Regions from separate parts of the Clostridium estertheticum genome, predicted to be linked through region 2. Evidence: predicted binding sites of a transcription regulator. Region 2 holds the regulator's gene; the other holds the start of a gene.
The links. The regulator HrcA, encoded in region 2, represses chaperone genes, less so after heat shock. The targets are predictions, from matches to a motif close to TGTTAGCACTCNNNNNNNNNGAGTGCTAACA.
Positions count from the first base shown of each region.

Region 1 (12,903 bases), 920 kb from region 2:
TTTGAGCCATAGGCATAACCTATAGCTTGATGTCCTAAACAAATGCCCATAATAGGTATAGCGCCTTCAAAAGCTCTTATTACTTCAACACTTAAGCCTGCATTTTCGGGCCTTCCGGGCCCAGGAGAAATAATAATGCCTTCTAGCGGTAGTTTTTTTAGGCATTCTATAGTAAATTCGTCATTTCTTAAAACTTTTACGTCTTTATACAATTCTCCTACATATTGATATAAATTATAAGTAAAGGAATCGTAATTATCAATTATTAGAAGCATTACAATACCTCCATTAAAGCCATAGTTTTATTTAATGTTTCGGTGTATTCTGTCTCTGGCACAGAGTCATAAACTATTCCTGCACCACCTTGAACATAAGCAAAATCATCCTTAAATACTATTGTTCTTATGGCTATACAGGTATCCATATCGCCGCCATATGAAAAATAACCAATGGCGCCTGAATATATACCACGCCTTGTATTCTCTAATTCATCAATGATCTCCATTGCTCTTATCTTAGGGGCCCCTGAGACTGTGCCTACAGGTAAACAAGACTTAAGCGCATCAAAGCAATTTAATTTATTTTTTAAAGTGCCTGACACCTTTGAACATATATGCATTATGTGAGAGAAGGCTTCCACCTCCATAAATTTATCTAGCTTTACAGATCCAAATTCACTTATTTTTCCTATATCATTTCTACCAAGATCAACTAGCATTAAATGTTCTGCAAGTTCTTTCTCGTCATTTAACAATTCTTCTTTTAATAAATCATCTTCTTTTGCGGTTTTGCCTCTTGGCCTTGAGCCGGCAATAGGATTAGTCATTACCACGTTACCTCTAACTTTAACTAAACTCTCAGGTGATGCACCAGCTAACTTAAAATCTTCAAAGTCTATATAAAACATATAAGGGGACGGGTTGCTACGGCGTAGTTTCCTATACACTTCAAATGGGTCTATGCTATTTTCAACCTTAAATCTTTGAGATAAGACTACTTGAAAAATATCACCCGATGTTATATAATCTTTTGCTTTATCAACAAGTTTACAAAAATCCTCTTTTTTATAGTTATAAATCAATTCTTTATTTTGTGAATTTTCAATTAATTTATGATGTACGTTCTCGCAACTTATCATTGATTTCATAATGTTTAGCTTATTTAAAACAGTATCGTAATCCTCATCTTCCTCTGGAAACACATTATGAATTAACATTAATGTATTTTTAAAATGATCAAAGCATATAAATTCTTTATAAAAAAGTAAACATGTCTCTGGTAAATTTAATTCGTCTGGATTATTATCGGGTAAATTCTCATATTGACGTACTACATCATAACCAATATATCCGATTGCACCTCCAATGAAAGGCAGTTCTAAAACATTCCTATCGTACTGCTTAAGTAAGTGACCCTCTGCAAAATCTAATATCTTACCTGTTTTATTTTTAACTTCGTTTTCTTTTGTTATCGTTATATTTTTACCGTAGCTGCTTAATATCATATAGGGACTGCTGCCAAGAAAGGAATACCTTGATTCCTCTTTCGATGATGAAGCGCTTTCTAGTAAAAATTTATATTTACCTTTTAGTTTGTAGTAAATATTTACTGGTGTAAGTTCATCACCATTAATTTTAATAAACATTGGAAAAATTACGTTCAAAGATTTTTTATCTTCAAATTCTTTCTGAGTTAAATTAACCATATTATAACCACCCCTTTATTTTTTTGTACAACAAAAAACACTTCATCCGTATAATGGGACGAAGTGACCGCGGTGCCACCCATATTAGTTATTTAGTAACAAAAAAATAAAAACACTTCATCCTACTAAAGGACGAAATGTTAAATTTCGCTGTACCACCTAAATAATTATCTTTGCCAGGCACGGATTTCTCGATTGCCCTGTCTTTGTAACGGTAGACATACCGGTTAATGCTACTACTAGTTCGCATCACATCTCACAGACCCATTCAATAACGGCTACAGTACCCAGCTCTCACTAATCCAGGTTCGCTTAAACTAAATTCCCTTATCTACTATTTCTGCTCATTGATATTATTTAATATAATACAGTGTTAATTAATACTTGTCAACATTTATTTTTATGGATTATTTTATGTATAATTGTGCTTGATAATCAAAAATATTATTTTCTTATTAATTTACATAATATTTAATATAATAAAAGGTATATATTAACAAATAAATATATTAACAAACAAATATATTTATTAATATAATTAATTAGTCGAAAAGTATGCTATTATATCATTAATAGCTATTATTTGTAGATAGATTCTATTGCATAGGAGGAATTAAAATTAATATTAATATTATAACAGGCGAAGTATTATATTATGCATTTTTATCAGGCGTCATCCAAGTTAGGAAACAAAAGAATATTTTAAATAAAATGAATGTTTTTCCTATTCCAGATGGAGATACTGGTAGTAATCTTGTATCTACAATGAATGCAATTGTTGAAGATATGAAGATTCACAAATCTATTAAAGATACAATTAATTCTATGGCGGATGCAGCATTAATTGGTGCCAGAGGAAATTCCGGAATAATTTTTGCTCAATTTTTGAATGGTATTAATGAAGAAATTAGCGATAAAGAACCTTTAACTATGGTAACTTTTGCAGAAACATTAAAAAACGCTGTACCTTATGCATATAAAGCTATCTTAAATCCTATTGAGGGGACTATGATAACCGTTATAAGAGAATGGACAGAAGCCGTTTATAAATTGAAAGATGTAACTGAGAGTTTTGAATCAATAATAATTAGAACCCTAGAGGATGCTAAAATATCACTTGCAAACACACCAAATATTCTTGAGATATTGAAAAAATCATCTGTGGTAGATTCTGGAGCAAGTGGTTTTGTGAGTTTTCTCCAGGGAGTTGTTTATTTCCTTAAGGATAAAAACATTACAAAAATAAGTCGAAATGAAGATGAAATAGTATTTGAAGAAGAAATTTTTGATTTTACACCAAATATAACTTATAGATATTGTACAGAAGCTTTAATCTCAAATGAGAATATAAGTACTAATGAAATAAAGAATGCAATAAAACATTTGGGAGATTCTTTGATTATAGCAGGAAATAAAAGTAAAGTTAGGATACACATACACACAAATAAACCAGATGAATTATTCTATATACTAAGAGGAAAAGGTGAAATAGTTCAGCAAAAAGTTGACGACATGAAGAAACAATATGAGGTGGTGCATAACAGAATTAATAAAACGGCTATACTTACGGATTCAATTGCCGATTTACCACAAGAACTAATAGAAAAATATCAGATTCACGTTTTACCATTGAATTTAATTATTGAAGGTAGCACATACCTGGACAAACTTACAATAAAACCGGATAAGTTTTATTCTTTGATTGATAAGTTAAAAGAATATCCGACAAGTTCGCAACCAACAATAAAAAATGTGCAAAATGTATTTTCTTTTTTAACTAGTCATTATGAATCAGTAATTGCAATAATAGTATCTAAGGAAATGAGTGGAACGATTAATATTGTAAAAAAAGCTGCAGAAAAGTTTATACAAGGAGGCAAAAAAATAACAGTAATTAATTCTAAATTAAATTCTGGTGCAGAAGGGTTAATAGTATTAGAAGCAGCAAAAGAATTAGAAGCCGGGAAAAATTATGAGGAAGTTGTAGCTATAATAGAAAATAAGATTAAAAAGGCAAGAATATATGTTAGCGTTAATACTTTTAAATATATGGTAAGGGGTGGACGAGTTTCTAAAATGAAAGGGTTTATTGGAAGGGTATTAAACTTAAAACCAATAATATCAATAAACGTGGATGGAAAAGGAATTGCATTTGGCAAAACTTTTAACGCAAAATCAAATACTAAGAAAATACTTGCGATAGTTAATAAAGCAAATGAAAATAACAAAATAGCATCTTATAACATTGTACATGCAAGTGCTCCAAAAAAAGCTAATGAATTGAGCTTGAAATTAACAGCAATTTTGGGGAAAGAACCAGAATATATAACTGAAATATCGCCTATTGTTGGATTAAGCGCCGGAATTGGAGCAGTAGCTGTATCATTTATAAGTTCTTAATGTTTATAATATAAATTTAGGAGGGGTCGATATGAATACTTATGTGCAAAGCACAATACTAGTTTTTATCTACATGGTCATCTTTTTTATTATTGCTCAAATGAAGAAAAATAATTCATTAGTTGACATGGGTTGGGGGCTTGGATTTGTTTTGATATCAATATATACATTATTTACTGGAGGAAATTATAATTTAAGAGCCATTATAGTTACAGCATTAGTTTTCGTCTGGGGAATAAGATTGTTTTATCATATATTAAAAAGGAATTTAGGAAAGCCTGAAGATTTTAGATATGTAGCATTTAGACGGGATTGGGGTAGATGGGTAATGCCTAGAGCATTTTTGCAAGTGTTCATGTTACAAGGAGCAATTATGCTTTTAATAGCATATCCAATTATAATGAATAATGCTACATCTAAAGGAAATTTAGGCATATTAGAATTTGTAGGCATTGCAATTTGGATAGTTGGTTTTGTTTTTGAAGCATTAGGGGATAAACAGCTAAAAAACTTTATTACAGATAAAAAAAATAAAGGTCATATAATGAAAAGGGGGCTTTGGAAATTCACAAGGCATCCAAATTATTTTGGAGAGGCTACAATGTGGTGGGGAATATTTATAATTACTTTACCTTCAAAAAGTGGCATAGCGGGAATCATTAGCCCTATAATTATAACCTTATTGCTTATATATGTTTCCGGAGTACCAATGCTTGAAAAACATTATAAGGATAACGATGAATTTCAGGCATACGCGAAAATCACTAGTAAATTTATACCTTGGCTGCCTAAAAAATGATTAATAACATTAATAATAAAATATAATGAGAGTAGGATTGATTTTATGAAAATCGGAAAAGTATTTTCTTTTATTGGTTTTTTATTAATGCTGGGAATGCTTATATATGGATTTGCTATTGGAAATTTTACTGGTGAAGGTAAAATATTATTAGGTATGCCTTGGGGACAAATATCATTAGTAGATATTTACATTGAATTTATTATAGTATGTTCGTGGATAGTGTATAGAGAGAATAATATTGCTAAATCATTAATTTGGGTTTTGTTAGTTTTAACTTTAGGAAGTATGATTAGTTGTTTATATATTTTCCTATCATTTAATAAAAGTAATGGAAACTGGCAAAAATTCTGGCAAAAAAATAGATTGTAATTACAAAAATTGAATTGTTAAAAAAGGATGGCTGAGCATGATTAAAAATCAATGGTATGGAATATTGGAATCAAAAGAAGTGAAGAGTAACAAACCGATTGGAATAACAAGACTGGGAGAAAAACTAGTTTTTTGGAGAAGTGAAAGTGGTAAAGTCAATTGCATTTTTGATAAGTGTTGTCATAGAGGCGCAGCAATAAGTGCGGGCAAAGTAATTCACGATAAAATGATGTGTCCATTTCATGGATTTGAATATGATTCTTCTGGAAAGGTAACTTTAATACCGGCTAATGGCAAAAATACACCTGTTCCAGAAAGGTATAAGGTTCAATCTTACTTAGTAGAAGAAAAGTATGGTCTGATTTGGTTATGGTATGGAGAAATCTTAGATAATATGCCAGAAATTCCTTTCTTCAAAGAACTACGCGAAGGTTTTTCTTATGGAGGTTTTTCAGAGATGTGGTCAGTTAATTACACGAGAGCAATTGAAAATCAATTAGATGTCGTTCATTTACCGTTTGTTCATACATCTTCCATAGGTAGAGGAAATAAAACCTTAGTAAATGGTCCTGTTGTTAAATGGGAAGATAATTTAATGACTTTTTATGTAAATAATGTAGTGGATGACGGAAAAACAAAACCTCTAAAACCAAATGAAATAAAGAACTATAAAAAATTATTTAGTCTTCAGTTACAAATGCCAAATATTTGGCAAAACATTATTAGTAAGGATATTAGGATAGTTGCAATATTTGCACCAATTGATGAGAATCATACTCATATTTATCTTAGATTTTATCAAAAATTCATGAAAGCACCTATATTAAAACAAATAGTTAATGGAATGAGTACTTTTAGTAATAAATATATACTTCATCAAGATAGGAGGATTGTTTTAACTCAAACTCCTATAAAATCCGAACTGACAATGAATGAAAATCTTATTCAAGGAGATATGCCTATTATTGAGTACCGTAGGAGAAGAGCTTTTTTGAAAGGTGAAATAGAGAAAAAGTAATATGCTTTAATGAGGTAATGTAGAATGAGAAACAATGATATAAATAGAATATTAGGGAAATTATTCTTGTAAAATAAATTAAAACAAAGTAATATAGATATATGAATTTAATTTAAGTGTGAAAGACAAGTTGTATTATCAAATTTGAGGGGGGAAATTAATTAATGTTTGAGATGAAGGAAAAATACATGACAAAAATTCCTAAAATAAATGCGGAGCATGAAAAACTGTTTGAAATAGGGGAAAGAGCTTACCAATTATTAATAGATAAATACGATACAGATAAATATGATAAAATAGTAGCGGTAATTGAAGAATTAAAAGCATATACAATATATCATTTTAACGCTGAAGAAGAGTATATGATTAGCATAAATTATAAAAGATTATTTACACAAAAGATAGACCATGCATTTTTTATTAAAAAAATAGATGAGGTTAATTTAAATAATATTGATAATAATCAAGATGAAGCTATAATGAAAATACTAACTTTCTTAAATGAATGGTTAATTAATCATATAGTTGAGAAAGACTTACTAATTCCAGTAGAGTAAAATCATGTTGCTATTAGATTTACCGCTTTAAATTATAGAAAGTATGGAGTGAAACATTGACAAATCATAAAAAAAGGTGTATTTTATAATTATCATTAGCACTCATAAGCATAGAGTGCTAACAAAATATAAAATTAAAAAGATTTGGTATGAAAGGGGAATTTTAAATGGAAAAAAAACAATTTAAAACAGAATCTAAGAGAATCCTAGATATGATGGTAAACTCAATATATACTCATAGAGATATATTTTTAAGGGAACTTGTCTCTAATGCTAGTGATGCTATTGATAAAATTTATTATAAGACATTAGCGGATGACACATTAACTTTTGAGAAAGATAAATACTACATTACTATAGCGAGTGAAAAAGAAAATAGAATAGTAAAAATTTCTGACACTGGTATTGGAATGACCGAAAAAGAACTAACTGATAATCTAGGTGTTATAGCTAAAAGCGGATCTTTAGCATTTAAAAAAGAAAATGAAATAAAAGATGGTTATGATATAATTGGACAATTTGGTGTAGGATTTTACTCTGCATTTATGGTAGCTGATAATATTACTGTTATAAGTAAATCTTTTGGTAGCGATAAAGCTTATAAGTGGGAATCTACAGGTGCAGATGGGTATACTATAGAACCTTGCAATAAAGATTGTGTTGGTACAGAAATCACACTTAAAATAAAAGAGAACACAGAAGATGATAATTTTGATGAATTTCTTGATGAAAATGGATTAAAATCTATCATAAAGAAATATTCAGATTTCATTAGATACCCAATTAAAATGAATATAAGTAATTCAAAACTTAAAGAAGGTAGTGAAACAGAATACGAAGATTTCGTTGAGGAAAAGACAGTAAACAGTATGGTTCCTTTATGGAGAAAAAATAAAAGTGAATTAACTGATGAAGATTATAACAATTTTTATGCTGAAAAACATTATGGTTTTGATAAACCATTAAAGCACATTCATATAAGTGTTGATGGCGTTATAAGTTATAATTCTATTTTATATATTCCAGAAAAAACACCATATGATTTCTACACAAAAGAATATGAAAAAGGTTTAGAGCTTTACTCAAATGGTGTCTTAATTATGAACAAGTGTGCAGACTTATTGCCTGACTATTTTAGTTTTGTAAAAGGAATAGTAGATTCAGAGGACTTATCCCTTAACATATCAAGGGAAGTATTACAACATGATAGACAACTTCAATTAATAGCTAAAAACATTAAAAGTAAAATAAAAAGTGAGTTAGATACTTTACTTAAAAATGAAAGAGACAAATATGAAATATTTTACAAATCATTTGGAAGACAATTAAAGTATGGTATTTACTCCGATTATGGTAGTAATAAAGATACTTTGCAAGATTTGCTACTGTTTTATTCATCAACGGAGAAAAAGAATGTTACTTTAGATGAGTATGTTTCTAGAATGCCAGAAGATCAAAAATATATCTATTATGCTTCTGGTGAAACGAACGATAGGATTGAAAAATTACCACAAATAGAAATGGTATCAGATAAAGGGTTCGAAATTTTATACTTCACGGATGAGGTAGACGAATTTGCGGTTAAAATGATATCTAAATACAAAGAAAAAGAATTTAAATCTGTATCAAGTGGTGATTTAGGAATAGATGTTGAAGAAAAGGAAAACCCATCTATTGCTGATGATAAGGAAAATAAAGAGCTGTTTGAATATATGAAAACTACTTTGTCTGGTAAGGTTAAGGATGTTCGTGCATCTAAAAGACTTAAAAATTACCCAGTATGTTTATCAAACGATGGTGAACTCACAATTGAAATGGAGAAAACATTAAATTCTATGCCTAACAATGAAAATGTTAAAGCAGACAAGGTACTTGAAATAAATATAAATAATGATATGTTTAAAGTACTTAAAGGTTGCTTTGACACTGACAAAGATAAATTAGATTTATACACTAATATATTGTATAATCAGGCTCTACTAATTGAGGGATTACCAATTAGTGATCCAGTAGAATTTACAAACAATATATGCAAAGTAATGTTATAACTTAAGTATATTTTAATTAAAATCGAAACAAATTTATGAGCAATAAATGGATATTAATTCATTTATAGCTCATTTTTACTAGTGAGTAAAATTTGTTCTTGAATATGCTTATTTAACATTATAAGGGAGGTAAATACTTATTATAAAACTCATCGCAACTGATATGGATGGTACATTATTAAACGATAAAGGGAATATAGATGAAAAAATATTTGATTTGATACGTGATTTAAAAAAGAGAAATATAAAATTTGCAGCAGCAAGTGGTAGATTTTATTCACAACTAAGCGTAAATTTTAAAAAGGTAAATACAGATATGATATTTATTGCTCATAATGGGGCTCTTGTTAAGTATAATAACAAAGGAAAGACCATCTATTCAAATAATATTGCTAAAGAAGAAATAGAACACGTAATAAATCTAAACCCAAAGCTCGGAGAAGAAGTATTTTTAGCTGGAGAAAATGAGGCATTTATAGTAAATCCATCAGAAGTTATTTTTAATGAACTTACAGCGGTTGATGTTCCTGTTGTAAAACTAGAATCATTTAGTAAATTAAAAAGTCCCATATATAAGATTACTTATTATATGGCAGATGGAGTAAATCTGTCCATAGTAAATCTTCTAAAAGAAAAATTGCATGAGAAACTTGAATTTGTTGTATCTGGGGATAAGTGGATAGATATAATGAATAAAGGTATAAGTAAAGGAAGCGCAATAAAAATACTTCAAAAAAAATTTGAAATAGATCAAAAAAACACAATGGTTTTTGGTGATTACTATAATGATTTGGCTATGTTTAAAGCTGCTCATTACAGTTATGCAATGAAAAACGCACCTGAAGATGTTAAAAAGCATGCGAAATTTATTGCAGAAAGTAATAATGACCATGGAGTTTATAATGTTATAGCATCTTTGTAGAAACTATAAAAAAGAGGACAAGTAGTATAATTATGTAATATAAAATTTTAAAATAAATCATAAGAAGGAGAAAGTATATGATTACTATAGTTGCAAAAAATTCAATAAAGCAGGGAAAAACAGAGGAATTTAAAAACTTAGCAGAAAAACTTATTAATGAAAGCAGAAAAGAAAAAGGAAATGTATCATATAACTTATATCAAGATGCTAATGATAACAATATATTTACATTCATTGAAGAGTGGGAAAATGAGGATATAATTAAGAGTCATAACGCATCAATACATTTTACTTCTATTGTACCTAAATTCGCAGATTTAATAGAAAAAAAATCAGAGATTAACTTATATAAAAAAATAAAATAAATAGTAAGGGTGCTCAAATGAAAAAAATAGTTAAACTTAAAAAAGTTACAATTGGTGAGGGGCTACCTAAAATTTGTATTCCTATGGTAGGAGAAACTATTTCAGAACTTTTAGAGGAAGCAGAAATTTTAAAAGATATCGATTTTGATGTGTTAGAATGGCGTGTAGATTTTTTTAAAGACGTTGCCAATATAGATAAGGTAAAACAAGCATTACAAGGGATTAGAGCAGTACTAGGTGAAAAACCAATTATATTTACTTTTCGCACAGCTAAAGAGGGTGGACAGAAAGAAGTTACTACAGAATTCTATTTCGCTCTAAATAAAGCAATTATCACGTCAAAACTTGTTGAAGTTATAGATGTTGAGTTATTAAGTGATGAGAAAGATATATTAGGATTGGTAAATATAGCTCATAAGAATGGCGTATTTGTTATTATATCTAATCATGATTTTGAAAAAACACCACGAAAAGAAGAAATTATATCAAGGTTATGTAAGGCTCAAGAATTAGGTGGAGATATTCCTAAAATTGCAGTAATGCCTACTTGTGCCGCGGATGTGCTTACGCTTTTAGATGCAACTCGTATTATGAATGAAAAATATGCTAATGGTCCCATTATATCAATATCAATGGCGGGAAAAGGAATTATTAGTAGATTATCAGGTGAATTATTTGGTTCAGCACTAACATTTGCTGCTGCTAAGAAGAGTTCAGCACCGGGACAAATTTCAGCATTAGAGTTACGCAAAATAATGCAGTTGCTTCATAACGATATATAAAAATATGACAACACAATATAAACGAAAAGAACTGCTTAATTTGAGCAGTTCTTTTCGTTTATATTGTAGAAATTAATAATGACCAAGGGAGTTTTTATGTTAATTTAATTATAAAATTATTATTTATTAAAATATGTATTAAGATTTATAAAAAAGATACGATAACAATGTAACCGTTATTTTCTCGGAACATTAAGAAAATTATGGATAAAATATTAAAGAGGATGGAGTGATTTATTGTGAAAAAAATAAGCACTAAGATAATAGCTCTAAATATTTCAGTTGTATTATTAACTGCACTTTTAATTGGAGGATTTGCAACATACAGAATGTCAGTCTTGAGTAAAAACACTATATCGACAATTGATACTACAGTTAGGAAAGATTATGATGAAAAAATTAAATATCAAGTTGAAAATGTCATAACAATGCTAGGAGGCATTGATAAAAAATATCAATCTGGAAAAATAAGTTTGATAGAAGCTAAAAAACTTGGCGCAGATTTAATACGTGAGATGAAATATGGCGATGGTGGTTATTTTTGGGTAGATACAGTTGATGGAGACAATATTGTGCTTCTTGGTGGTGCATCAGAAGGTAAAAACAGATATGATTTAAAGGATGTAAAAGGCAAAAGCATAATTAAAGAAATTATTGCAAATGGTTTAAAAGAGAACGGTGGATATACAGATTATTGGTTTGCTAAAAAAGGGGAAGAAGTTGCATCTCCAAAGAGAAGCTATAGTAAGGCTTTTAAAGACTTTAATTGGGTTATAGGTACAGGAAACTATGTTGATGACATTGACAAATTTGTTGGGACTGAAAAGGCTATTCTACTCAAAGCTTTTATAAATAGTGTAACTAATTTTATAATTTTAGCAGTTGCTGTTATTGGATTATCAATATTTATATCCTTTTACTTTAGTAAGAAAATATCAAATCCTATTTTAAAAATAAGTAAGCTTGTGGATAAGACAGCGAAACTTGATTTGTCATATGATGAAAATCTTGAATTGATTTTAAAATATAAAGATGAAACAGGGATTATTGCAAAAGCAGTTATTGATCTACGAAGTGCTCTTAGAGAAATAATCATTAATTTGAAGGAAAATTCCATAGAGGTTCTTCAGTATTCAAAAACTATGGCACTGGTTACAAACGAAACTGTTCAATCTATAGAAGCTGTATCTGTGGCAATTGAAGAATTAGCAAAAGGAGCTACAAATCAAGTGCAAGATGCTCAAAGTGGTGCAAATGAACTTACAAGTCTTACACTCGAAATTAGTACTGCTGTAAATAGTTCTGTGTTATTAAAAGATTATTCTAATGAAACTAAGTTAGTTAATACTAAGGGACTTAATTCTATGAAATCACTTACTGAAAAATTTAAGGAAAGTAGCAATTTAAATGAAGAAGTCGTAGAAAATATATCTACACTTCAAAATAAATCAAACTCTATCGGAAAAATTATAATTACTATAAAAGAGGTAGCAGAACAAACAAATCTTTTGGCATTAAATGCTGCAATTGAAGCCGCTAGAGCTGGTGAAGCTGGAAAAGGATTTGCAGTAGTAGCTGATGAAGTAAGAAAGCTAGCAGAAAAGACCGAAGAAGCCACAAATGAAATTACAAATATGATTGGTGAAATTCAAGGAGAAATCAGTAAAGTAACAATGAATATAAATAAGGGAGTAAATATTAATAAAGAGGCAAATTTATCGATGGATTTATCACAAAAATCATTTAATATCATAGAAAAATCTATTATTAATATGATTACTCAAATAGACACTTTGGTTTCTAATATTAACAAGGTAGATAAAAATAAAGACAAGGTATTGTTATCTATAGAAGGTATGTCTGCAGTATCTGAAGAATCTGCAGCTTCAACTCAGGAGATATCTGCATCTATGGAGGAGCAAACGAGTGCTATGG
Region 1 covers NZ_CP015756.1:2,350,157-2,363,059, forward strand. Annotated here, with positions in the region: gene A7L45_RS10805 (anthranilate synthase component II) at 1-275, opposite strand, end outside; gene trpE (anthranilate synthase component I) at 275-1,705, opposite strand; T-box leader at 1,757-2,062, opposite strand; gene A7L45_RS10815 (DAK2 domain-containing protein) at 2,417-4,105, shown strand; gene A7L45_RS10820 (DUF1295 domain-containing protein) at 4,137-4,904, shown strand; gene A7L45_RS10825 (DUF1475 family protein) at 4,950-5,276, shown strand; gene A7L45_RS10830 (aromatic ring-hydroxylating oxygenase subunit alpha) at 5,314-6,294, shown strand; gene A7L45_RS10835 (bacteriohemerythrin) at 6,459-6,851, shown strand; gene htpG (molecular chaperone HtpG) at 7,019-8,899, shown strand; gene A7L45_RS10845 (Cof-type HAD-IIB family hydrolase) at 9,039-9,821, shown strand; gene A7L45_RS10850 (putative quinol monooxygenase) at 9,899-10,186, shown strand; gene aroD (type I 3-dehydroquinate dehydratase) at 10,204-10,968, shown strand; gene A7L45_RS10860 (methyl-accepting chemotaxis protein) at 11,208-12,903, shown strand, end outside.
Region 1: htpG (molecular chaperone HtpG) is a predicted target of HrcA. The motif match lies at 6,945-6,975, and genes of this name have one in related genera.

Region 2 (12,903 bases):
AATTTCTTTATCTTTTTTAAATTCCATTATTTCAGTTTTAAGTTCTACCCTTTTCGTAATTATAGGGGTTATTGACTTAACACCAAGTTCCGTATTCTTTTGAACTATTAAATCCATTTTTGTAGATTTAGGCATACCTTGAAATAAATATACTTCAATAGGACTTTCATTGTTTATAGGATTTTCTTTAAGAATATTTATATTTACAACTTTCTTGTCTATATAAGTTATCTCACCTATGTATTCCTTGCCGCAAGAGTTGTTTATACTTACCTTTTCTCCAACCTGAAGCCTTAATACCTTATATATATGTTTTACATCTTCGCCTTCTATAATAGCTTTATTCGCATCTATACTGCTTTTGGGCACAAAAAATTTATGCATTATTTATTCTCCCCTCACTTAGACATTTACTATAATTTTGCAACTATGCAAACCCATTCTCCCTCTATATTTATCTCCTCAATTGTAAAACCACACTTTGTTAACTTATTTATTACTTCATCTTTTTTACATAAAATTATTCCTGAAGATATAAAATATCCGCCCTTAGTTATAACTTCCTTAACTTGATCTGTCAAAAACATAATTATATCAGCCATTATATTTGCTATAACTATATTAGCCTTCCCTTTAACAACCTCGAGCAGGTCTCCGTATAATATCTCAATGTTATTTATATCATTATACGAAACATTTTGCTTTGCAGAATCTACTGCAACTGGATCAAGATCAACTCCTACAGTTTTCTTAGCACCAAGCATGGCCGCTGTGATAGCTAATATTCCAGACCCTGTACCTATATCAAAAACAGTTGAATCAGCGTTCACATGCCTCTCTAGTGCCTTTATACACATTCTGGTAGTCTCGTGAGAACCAGTACCGAAAGCCATACCCGGATCTAACTGCACAATTATTTCGCCAGGATTTTTATTGTAATCTTCCCATATAGGTTTTATAACTATTTTTTCTCCTACCTTTAATGGTTTATAATACTTCTTCCAGTTATTTTCCCAATCTTCCTCATTTACCTTTTCCGCAGTTACAGAACCTACTCCCTTGTCTAATCCAAAGCTAGGTAAATTATTTACCCCTGTTTTAATTTCCTCTAAATGCTTTTTAAAGTGTTGATCTTTTTTATAATATCCCTTAATTACAACACCACTCTTTGTATCAATAATACTTTCATCAAAATAGTCCCAATCCGTAGTATGATCTCGCCTATAAATCAAATCTAAAGGATCCAAAATAGATACACCCTCAACTCCAGTATTATATAACATTGCTGACACTGCCTCAACCGCTTCAGTGCTTGTTATTATAGTTACCTCAATCCAATCTTTATTCATTTTTATTCTCCTTATTTAAAATAAAAAACCCCGTTTTACAAAACGAAGTTTTTTATTATTATTTACCTAATATTTTATCTACAAAAGACTTTTTATTTTCTTCAAAATTTTCTATACTCTCACCACTAGCCTGCATAAATAGTTTAAGTGCTTCCTTTTGTTTATCGTTCAAAGATTTTGGAATATCAACAATAACTTTTACGTATTGATCTCCTCTTCCATGTCCGTTTACTCTAGGTATTCCCTTGCCCTTAAGCCTAAATACAGTGCCAGATTGTGTTCCACCAGGAACTTTGTATTTAACATCCCCATCTACTGTTGGCACTTTAATTTCAGTACCCATGGATGCATAACCAAAGCTTATATGTGATTCTATATGAATATCAATTCCCTTTCTCTTAAAAGTTTTATGAGGAGCTACTCTGATATTTATATATAAATCTCCTGCTGGTCCGCCCTTTTCACCCTGTTCTCCTTGGCCTCTTAGTGGCATAACATTTCCGGTGTCAACTCCACCCGGAATATTAACTTTAATTTTTCTGTTTTTTCTCTGTTTTCCAGAGCCATGACAAGTTTTACATGGTTCAGAAATTATCTTGCCACTGCCTCCACACTTATCACAAGTGCTCATGCTAGCAAAACTTCCAAATGCAGTATTTCTTTGAACTTTTATCTGCCCATTTCCACCACATTTATCACAAGTTTTAGGTGTTGTACCAGCTTTAGCACCACTACCGCTACAATCTCCACATTTTTCGTTTCTTGTGATTGATACATCTTTTTCTACACCAAATACACCCTCTTCAAAAGTTAGATTTATGTTATATTCTAAATCCGCACCTTTTTTAGGACCATTCTGATTTCTTGACGAGAATCCGCCTCCAAATATATCTCCAAATATATCTCCAAAACCACCAAAACCAGAGAAGTCAGAGCTACCACCATATCCTGCTCCATTCTCATCAGCTGTACCATATTGATCATATCTAGATCTTTTTTCTGCATTAGAGAGAACTTGGTATGCTTCATTCATTTCTTTGAATTTATCTTCAGCTTCTTTATTATCTGGATTTCTATCTGGATGGTACTTTAACGCACCTTTTTTAAAAGCTTTCTTAATATCTTCTTCACTGGCATCTTTACCTACGCCAAGTGTTTCATAATAATCTTTATTTGCCATTCTGCTCTTCACCACCTAAAATATATATACTTATATATTATAACTAATCCTTAAAATAATACAACTCTTATTATTATATAGTTCGTATATAACAATTGATAATACTGTTTTTCTTAAAGCAAATTAAATTAGGGAAGGGCAGTTACCCATCCCTAATTTAATTGTTTTGTTAATTATTTATATTATTTCTTATCTTCTTCTTTTTTATCTTCTTCTACTTTATAATCAGCATCTACTACATTGTCGTCATGCTCAGCATTTCCAGCATTATCTGCGCCTTGACCAGCTTCTCCAGCTTTTGCTGTTTCTGCTTCTGCTTGATATATTTTTGTAGTTACTGCATAAAATGCTTCAGTTAATTCTTCCGTAGATTTCTTTGTAGCTTCAGTATCGTCTCCATCTTTAATCTTTTTAAGAGCTTCTAATTTAGCTTCAATATCTTTCTTATCTTCCTCTGATACTTTCTCGCCCAGGTCAGTTAAGCTTTTTTCAGTTTGGTATACTAACTGTTCTGCATTATTTTTAATTTCTATTTCTTCTTTTCTCTTTTTATCTTCTCCTGCAAATTTCTCTGCTTCTTTTACTGCTTTATCAATTTCATCATCACTTAAATTAGTTGATGCTGTAATTGTTATTTTAGCTTCTTTTCCTGTTCCTTTATCTTTAGCTGATACATTAACAATACCATTAGCATCTATATCAAAAGTAACCTCTATTTGTGGAATGCCTCTTGGTGCTGCTGCAATTCCGGATAAAGTAACTCTTCCTAAAGATTTATTACTTGCAGCCATTTGACGTTCACCTTGAACAATATTAATTTCAACTGATGTTTGGCCATCTGCAGCTGTTGAGAATGTTTGACTCTTCTTAGCTGGAATTGTAGTATTTCTCTCTATTAGAGGAGTAGCTATTCCACCTAATGTTTCAATTCCAAGAGTTAATGGAGTTACATCAAGAAGTAATACATCTTTAACTTCTCCACTTAATACTCCCGCTTGGATTGCTGCACCAAGTGCAACACATTCATCTGGATTTACTCCTTTTGAAGGTTCTTTACCAGTAAATTCTTTAACTGCATCTTGAACTGCTGGTGTTCTTGTTGAACCACCTACAAGTACAATTTTATCTATTTCATTAAGAGATAAACCTGCATCTGCAATTGCTTTTTTCATTGGTTCTATTGTAGATTGAACTAAATCATGAGTTAATTCATTAAATTTAGCTCTTGTCAAATTCATATCTATATGCTTAGGGCCTGTTGCATCAGCTGTAATAAATGGTAGATTAATATTTGTTTGTGTTGAAGATGATAATTCTATTTTTGCTTTTTCAGCAGCTTCTTTAAGTCTTTGAAGTGCCATTTTATCATTTCTTAAATCTATTCCATTATCTGCTTTAAAAGTATCTGCAATATGATTCATAACTTTTTCGTCAAAGTCATCTCCACCAAGTTTAGTGTTTCCGTTAGTTGATTTAACTTCGAATAATCCATCACCAAGTTCTAATATAGATACATCAAATGTACCGCCACCTAAATCATATACTAATATCTTTTGGTTAACGTCCATTTTGTCTAGTCCATAGGCTAATGCTGCAGCTGTTGGCTCATTTATTATTCTCTTAACTTCAAGTCCAGCTATTTTTCCTGCATCTTTTGTTGCTTGTCTTTGGCTATCATTGAAGTATGCAGGTACAGTTATAACTGCTTCTGTAACTGCTTCTCCTAAATAAGCCTCAGCATCAGCTTTTATTTTTTGTAAAATATATGCTGAAATTTCTTGTGGTGTATGTGTTTTTCCATCAACATCTACTTTATGATCAGTACCCATTTCTCTTTTAATTGACATTATTGTTTTATCTGGGTTTGTAATTGCTTGTCTTTTAGCTACTTGACCTACTAGTCTTTCTCCATTAGCTTGAAATGATACTACAGATGGTGTAGTTCTTGCACCTTCTGAATTAGAAATTACTACGGGCTCTCCACCCTCCATAACTGCTACACATGAATTTGTTGTACCTAAATCTATTCCTATAATTTTTCCCATTATTATTTCCTCCCTATATTCCTTTTATATTTATTAAAGATTTTTACATTTATTAAGGTTAATTTGCAACCTTAACCATGCTATGTCTTAATACCTTTTCTTGTTTTTTATATCCCTTTTGTAATACTTCGACTATTTGATTTACTCCATATTGTTCATCTTCTACATGCATTACTGCATTGTGGAAGTTAGGATCAAATTCGCCTGTTGAAGATAATTCTTCAATGCCTAGTTTTTTAAATGCAGCATTAAATAATTTAACTGTATTTTCTACACCAGTTCTTAGTTCATCCCCACCACCTTCAACCGAAAGAGCTCTTTCTAAGTTATCGAGTACTGGTAGAATTTCTTTTAAAACATCTGCACAAGCATCTGTGTATATGTTTTGTTTTTCTTTTATTGTTCTTTTTCTAAAGTTTTCATACTCTGCAGTTGTTCTTAAAAGTTTATCCTTAAAAGAATCCAAATTATCTTGTAAATTTTTGTTTTCCGCTTCTAGTTTCTTTTTACTTTTTCTCATATCTTTCTCTTTATCACTTTCTAAAAGTTCTTCAACTTCTTCATCTTCCTCTACTATTTCAGCATCTTCTAATACTTCAGCTTCTTCTAATGTTTTATCTAAGGTATCCTCAGTCTCTTTTTTACTTTCCTTAACTTCGTTAGCATTACCTGCTAAACTGGAATCTTCATTTGAAAACTTTGTGTTTTCTTCGTCTAATATTTCTTCATTATTCGTATTCACTCAATCATTCCTCCAAATCTTGCTCAAAATAAATCTTTAAAATTTTATTTATGATCATCATAAATTTGAGCTATATTATCATTTAATTCTTTAACTACTCCCGTTAATACTGATATAACTTTTCCATAGGGAATTCTTGTTGGCCCTATAACTCCAATGGATCCAAGCGGTACTCCAGAAGCGCTATAAACTGCTGTTATAATACTACACTCCCTTGCACACTCAACAAAATTTTCCCCACCAATTTTAATTGTAATATTAGAAATATTGTCGTAAGTACCTAGTAAGCTATTTATACTCTCTTTATTGTCTACCAATACTAAGAACTCTCGAGCTTTAGTTATATTATTATATTCTGGGTAATTAAATATATTAGCAGCGCCTTGAATATAAACTTCCGAAGACTCAACCCCAGATAAACTATCATATAATGCTGGAATAATACCTGCAAATATTTCTTCATAAGAAGCTAAATCGCTTTTTAGATTATTGATAACTTCTAAGTTTATCTGTTCTATTGTAAGTCTTCCTAATCTAAAGTTAAGTATATTAGTAAGTTTTTCTATAGTTGCAATGCCAATTGGCTTACTAACTTTTATAACATTGTTTTTGATAATACCACTATCTGTAATAATTACAAACAAAATGCTTATAAAATCTAAATTCATTAGCTGAATATATTTTATACAGCTTTTTTGAACAGAAGGTGCTTTCACTATAGATGTAAGATTTGTAAGAAGAGAAAGCATTTGTGTTGCTTGCTTAACAATTTTATCAACCTCATATAATGCAGCATTAATAAGATGATTTTTAATCATATATTCTTCCTCAGAAGATAACTTTGTAAGTTCCATAAGTCTATCAACATATAACCTATAACCTTTATCTGATGGTTTTCTACCAGATGAGGTATGTATATGTTCAATATATCCCATTTCTTCCAGGTCTGACATTTCATTTCTTATTGTAGCCGAACTAATACCTAAATCATACTTTTTAGCTATGGTTCTGGACCCTACAGGCTCACCATTATTTATATAATCTGTTATTATAGCCTGAAGTATTTTAATTTTTCTTTCATCCATTTCCATAATATCACCTCTTTTATTAGCACTCGCTTCCGTTGAGTGCTAACGGGTATACATTTAAGTTATCATTTATTATGGTTTTTGTCAATAATCTTGTTTTTTTAATATAGCTATTTTACAAAGTTTATTTTGAACTATATTTAAAATGCTCTATTTTCCTTCAATTTACTACCTAAGACGTTAAAAAGCAAAATTTCTTATTAAGATTACTATAATTTATAATAAAAACTCTGCCATAATTACGTTCGATACTTCAATACCCTCATATGTTAAAAAAATATTATCTGTACTTTCTATCATAAAACCAGTACTTGTGTATTTATTAATTACATCGTAATAAACATCATACATATTTTTATGAAATCTTTTCTTGAATTCACTTTTATTTACACCCTTTGTTTTTCTAAGTCCCATGAACATAAACTCTTCCATATTATCTTTAAATGAATTTTTCATTTTTTCAACTATCGCAGTGTTGTCATTATTCATTTTTTCAATATATTTTTCTATATTTTCTTCATTTCTATACCTAAAACCGTCACTATACGAATGAGAAGCAGCTCCACACCCAATATATTCATCTAATTCCCAATATACTAGATTATGTCTACATTTTTTATTCCTTTTCGAAAAGTTTGAGATCTCATATTGTATATATCCTTTTTTCCTTAAAACTTCTATTGTCTTCGCATACATAGTTCTGTCTATTTCCTCATCTGGGAGATTTAATGTACCTTTTTCAAATCTTTTATAAAATTCTGTTCCCTCTTCTACAATTAAACTATAGCAAGATAAATGCTCTGGATTAAGCTTAGTTATATTATCTAATGTCTCTGTCCATTGACTTATAGTTTGTGATGGAAGTCCAAACATCAAATCTACATTTATGTTATCAAATCCTAATTCTCTAGCCATTTCAAAGCTTTGTTTAAAATCTTCTATAGTATGAATTCTTCCAAGCTCTTTTAAAAGTGAATCCTGCCAGGCTTGAAGTCCGATACTAAGTCTATTCACTCCCATTTCTTTTAGGAAGTTCAATATTTCTTTTGTAAATGTTCCTGGATTTCCCTCCACCGTAAACTCTAAATCATCACATATATCTAATGTATCAATACTTTTTTTTATTATTTTCCAGCCCGCTAAAGATAAATAGGTGGGAGTTCCCCCACCTATAAAAATAGTTTTTATTTTTTTATTCTTTATACTATATATTTCATTTGCGAGTGCTGCAGCATAATCAACCATACAATCCTCTTTGCCAGCTAGTGATGGAAAATCACAATATAAACACTTCTGCTTACAAAAGGGAATATGAATATATAAAGCAACCTTCTTCATGTTTTATCCTCACTTTAATTATCTTTTTCAAACTACTAATCATCTTTTTCAAAGCAGTTAGTCATCTTCTTCGAAGATACTAGTCTACTTTAAGTATCGCCATGAATGCTTCTTGTGGAACTTCTACACTTCCAACTTGTCGCATTCTCTTTTTACCTTCTTTTTGCTTTGATAATAATTTTTTCTTTCTTGAAATATCTCCACCATAACATTTAGCTAAAACATCTTTTCTTAGAGCTTTTACAGTTTCTCTTGCAATTACCTTTGAATTTATAGATGCTTGTATTGGTATTTCAAACATTTGTCTTGGTATATGTTCTTTTAATTTTTCAGCCATAATTCTACCTCTATGCCCAGCTGATTCTTCTGGAACAATCATGGACAAAGCATCAACTTTTTCTCCCTTGAGTAAAATATCTAGCTTTACAAGATTTGCGGTTACATATCCCTTTACTTCATAGTCAAAGGATGCATAACCTTTTGTTCTTGATTTTAGAGCATCAAAAAAGTCATATACTATTTCATTAAGTGGCAAATCATAATTTACCACAACTCTAGTGGTTTCTATATATTGCATATCAATATATACGCCCCTCTTTTGTTGGCATAACTCCATAACTGATCCAAGATACTCTGATGGTGTTATGATAGATGCTTTAACTATTGGTTCTTCCATATACCTAATTTCTGTAGGTTCTGGAAGATTAGTAGGATTTGTTATCTCTATTAATTCTCCACTAGTTTTCATTACTTTATATATAACTGATGGTGCTGTCGTAATGATATCTAAATTAAATTCTCGCTCGATTCTTTCTTGTATTATTTCCATATGAAGAAGGCCTAAGAATCCACATCTAAATCCAAAACCTAAGGCAATAGATGTCTCTGGTTCAAACCCTAATGCTGCATCATTTAACTGAAGTCTTTCTAGCGCCTCTTTTAATTCTCCATACCTTGCACCATCTATAGGATAAATACCACTAAATACCATTGGAATCGCTGGTTTATATCCATTAAGCGCCTTTAATGCTGGCCTATCAGCTTCTGTTACAGTATCACCAACACGTGCATCCCTAACATTTTTTATAGAAGCAGTTATATATCCAACATCACCAGCACTTAACATTGCTACCGGGAGATAGTTTGGAACAAACACTCCAACTTCTACTACCTCGTATACCTTATTAGTATTCATTAGCTTAATTTTTGTTCCTGGTTTAACTATGCCGTCTTTAATTCTTACATAACATACTACACCTTTATAACTATCATAAAAAGAGTCAAAAATCAAAGCCTTAAGTGGTGCTTCTTCATCCCCACTAGGTGGTGAAATTTTCTTTACTACAGCTTCTAAAACATCTTCTATATTAAGTCCAGTTTTTGCCGAAATTCTTGGAGCATCCAGGGCTTCAATACCTATTACATCCTCAATTTCCTTAATTACTTCGTCCGGCCTTGCACTAGGAAGATCTATTTTATTGATAACTGGCGCAATATCAAGGTCATTATCTAATGCAAGATAACAGTTTGCTAAAGTTTGAGCTTGAATTCCTTGTGACGCATCAACTACAAGTACAGCGCCCTCGCAAGCAGCTAAACTTCTTGAAACCTCATAATTAAAATCCACATGACCCGGAGTATCTATAAGATTGAATATATATTCTTCTCCATTCTCCCTTTTATAAACGAGCCTTGCCGGTTGAGACTTTATAGTAATTCCTCTTTCTCTTTCTAAATCCATATTATCAAGTACTTGCTCTTCCATTTCTCTTTTAGTTAAAGTACCTGTCTTTTCTAGTAATCTATCTGCAAGAGTAGACTTGCCGTGATCAATATGTGCAACTATTGAAAAATTCCTTATGTACTTTTGTCTATTACTCTGCATTAATTTTTACCCCCGTTGTACTATATGTTAATTTTTTTTGATTTTATACATCTACTTGAATTATATCATAATTATATCTGTTTTTGTCAATGCATTGTTATTTTACGTGATACTTTATTTAATCAATATGTTACCCTTATATTATTTCATAAAAATTTCATTATAAGTGTCAATACATTTTTCTTTAATATTATAAAAGAATTTACCATTTGTATAAAAAACATATCCCTTCGTCTCTATTCTAAAATCTAAAGGGTTTAATTTAAAATTCATTGTAAATTTCGACTTTTCTTTTACAAGTTCAGGTTTGTTAATATTAACTTCAACAAATCCATAAATAAGTATAGAAAAACAAATAACTAGTATAAATATGTATTTAATAATACCTTTTTTCAACATAAAAAGTGCCCCCTATTCTCTTAAGCAGATAATACTTAATTATTATCTGCTCATTATTAAGGATGCACTTTTTATAATAATTTATTCATTTTTTTCCATTTAATTGTTCCGCTATTATTCTTGATAGATATTTACCTGTATTTTTTACTTCTTGGATGTTATTACTATTTGCGCCTACTTCAATTAAAAGTGCGTTATTGCTTCTATCTTGATTATAAAAACCCATGCCCCAGTGATAAACCCAAATTGATTCATCGCGTATAAGCCCTGGATATAATCTATTTGATATTGACATCATAGAATCTATTAATTTCTTCTGCTGTGCATATCTAGGATTCTTATCTGTTACTACAAACATAAATCGTGCAACATTCTCACCATTCAATTTTGTAATTAACGTCTTCTTGTTGTCTATACTATCTCTATGTAAATCAATAATCAAATCAAATTTTTCATATAACTTTAAATACTTATCTAAAGTAACTCCAGACTTTTTATAAGCATTTTTGTAATCTCCTGTATCATTTACATTCTTATCATGTATAACTGAAATTCCATAATTTTTCTCTAGGTTTTCGGTTATTACATCGCCTACAGCAACTACACTTCTAGATTGATCTAAACTCTCAGTATCTTTAGTTTTATCCGTGTCAGAAGTTAGATAAGCTTCAGATGTATGAGAATGATATATAAGTACTCGAGGCTTGGCCTTATTTAACGTACCTTTCAAAGTAGAGTCATATAATTTTGATACCACATTAGTAACCTTCGTCTTATTTACCTGCTTATCATCTAAATTAAAAGAATTAAGGCTAAATGTATTTGAATTCTTTACATCCGTGATAATTTCATTTTTATCTAAATAAGCTATTTCCTTTATAACTATTGATATAGGATTCGAAATATCAATTCCTAGAAATGATAAAACTACTGAATCCTTTGTGTTTTCACCGTTTGTATCCTCTCCCTTTACATACGATGCCTTCATTACAGATAAAACATTATTAATAACCTTAATATGAAAATAGTTTCTATAATTTTCTCCACAATCTGCCTTCGCACTTTTAGGCAAAATTACTCCTAATAAAAAAATAGTGAGCAATGTGAAAACACAAAAAAACATTCTCACATTACCACTTTTTTTAATGGAATTTTTAAAGAAAATCATTTTTTCACTTAACCTAATCTTATTTTTCCCTCTAAAACTTATACCTCTATAACCCATTTTTATCCCCCCTGTTTATATAATATATATATGAGGGAATCTGAATAGTTATTACTAATTTAAATACTTATTTATGTCCTCTAAGTCTAACGCTGGTTGCAATGCTATATTAATTCCATTAGCAATTATTTTAGAAACAGAGCTTATAACCATATCTATTTCCTTTGGTGTAACAACAAGATTGCCTACATAAGGATTTAATATCTCAGCAATCATCTTTTGTTTTTCCACTTTATCAATGGATTTTAACATATTGTAAAATTCTTTACCTTCATTTGCAGATTTAATCATCTCATCAAGTACTAAATCAATAGTATCATTTGCAAGTGTTGCAGCATCTACTACTGTTGGTATCCCAATTGCAATGACTGGCACACCTAATGTTTTTTCACTTATTTCCATCCTTCTATTTCCAATTCCTGCACCTGGAGAAATTCCAGATGTCCCTATCTGGATAGTTCTATTCACCCTATTCATTTTTCTAGAAGCTAATGCATCAATACAAATCACTAAATTGGGTTTAATCCTCTCCACAATGCCACGAATAATTTCACCAGTTTCCATACCTGTTATTCCAAGAACACCAGGAGATATTGCACATACAGGACGTATACCCTCATCTATAGAATCTGGCACTAATTGTTTTAAATGCCTAGTAACCATTATTTTCGATACAACTTTGGGTCCTACAGCATCTGGGGTAACATTCCAATTACCAAGGCCAACTACTAGGGCCGTCATACTGTCATCCAATTTTATTAGCGGTGATAGAACCTCTCCCATTACTACACTTACTCTATCCATAGCATCACCATCATAATGAACAAATTCCGGGATATCAATAGTTATATATGTACCTTTTGGTTTTCCCATCATTTTTTCTCCGATATCACTTACTATTCTTACATTAGTAATTTTAATATCTTCCCTATTGTACTCTTCTACATCAACACCAGGCATTTCGCCATTATTTTTTTCTTTGTATATTTCTTTAGCTTCTACAGCTAAGTCCGTTCTTATACTTATCATAATTTCACCTCAACTACATTTTTATTATTATCCTTTCCTAATAGTATTTTCTTATTCTTAAAAAGTTTATTTTAAGCTTTCTACCTCATTTAAATAAGTCTTATACTAAAATTTATGTATATAGATTAATTTACCCTTGAAGTGCTTATATTTTAATGCTATAATACTAGTTGATTAATTAAATAGATTCGTATGCAGTTTCCCCAAAACTGCTGACACGTTATTAAATACAAAGGGGGGTGAAAATTAATGGCAAATATTAAATCAGCAAAAAAAAGAATTAAAATTACTGCAGTTAAAACAGAAAGAAATACAATGATTAAATCTGCTTTAAAAACTAAGGTTAAAAAATTTGAAACAGCACTAGTTACTGGTGATGTTGCAGAAGCTAAGGTTACATATGCATCTGTAGTTAAAGCTTTAGACATGGCTGTAACAAAAGGAATACTTCACATAAACAAAGCAGCAAGAAGAAAATCAAGACTTGCAGCAAGATTAAACGCTTTAAGTTTAGCAGCATAATAAAAAACCGGTGATTTACACCGGTTTTTCTATTTTTTTTGTTTATTTATTTTTATAATTAAAATTTAAATCATCTCCTGGGCAGCTACATTACCGTCTTT
Region 2 covers NZ_CP015756.1:3,272,159-3,285,061, forward strand. Annotated here, with positions in the region: gene A7L45_RS15310 (16S rRNA (uracil(1498)-N(3))-methyltransferase) at 1-384, opposite strand, end outside; gene prmA (50S ribosomal protein L11 methyltransferase) at 414-1,349, opposite strand; gene dnaJ (molecular chaperone DnaJ) at 1,408-2,529, opposite strand; gene dnaK (molecular chaperone DnaK) at 2,712-4,574, opposite strand; gene grpE (nucleotide exchange factor GrpE) at 4,633-5,316, opposite strand; gene hrcA (heat-inducible transcriptional repressor HrcA) at 5,361-6,407, opposite strand; gene hemW (radical SAM family heme chaperone HemW) at 6,621-7,742, opposite strand; gene lepA (translation elongation factor 4) at 7,822-9,627, opposite strand; gene A7L45_RS15350 (hypothetical protein) at 9,769-10,026, opposite strand; gene A7L45_RS15355 (stage II sporulation protein P) at 10,112-11,251, opposite strand; gene gpr (GPR endopeptidase) at 11,306-12,280, opposite strand; gene rpsT (30S ribosomal protein S20) at 12,530-12,802, shown strand; gene holA (DNA polymerase III subunit delta) at 12,888-12,903, opposite strand, start outside.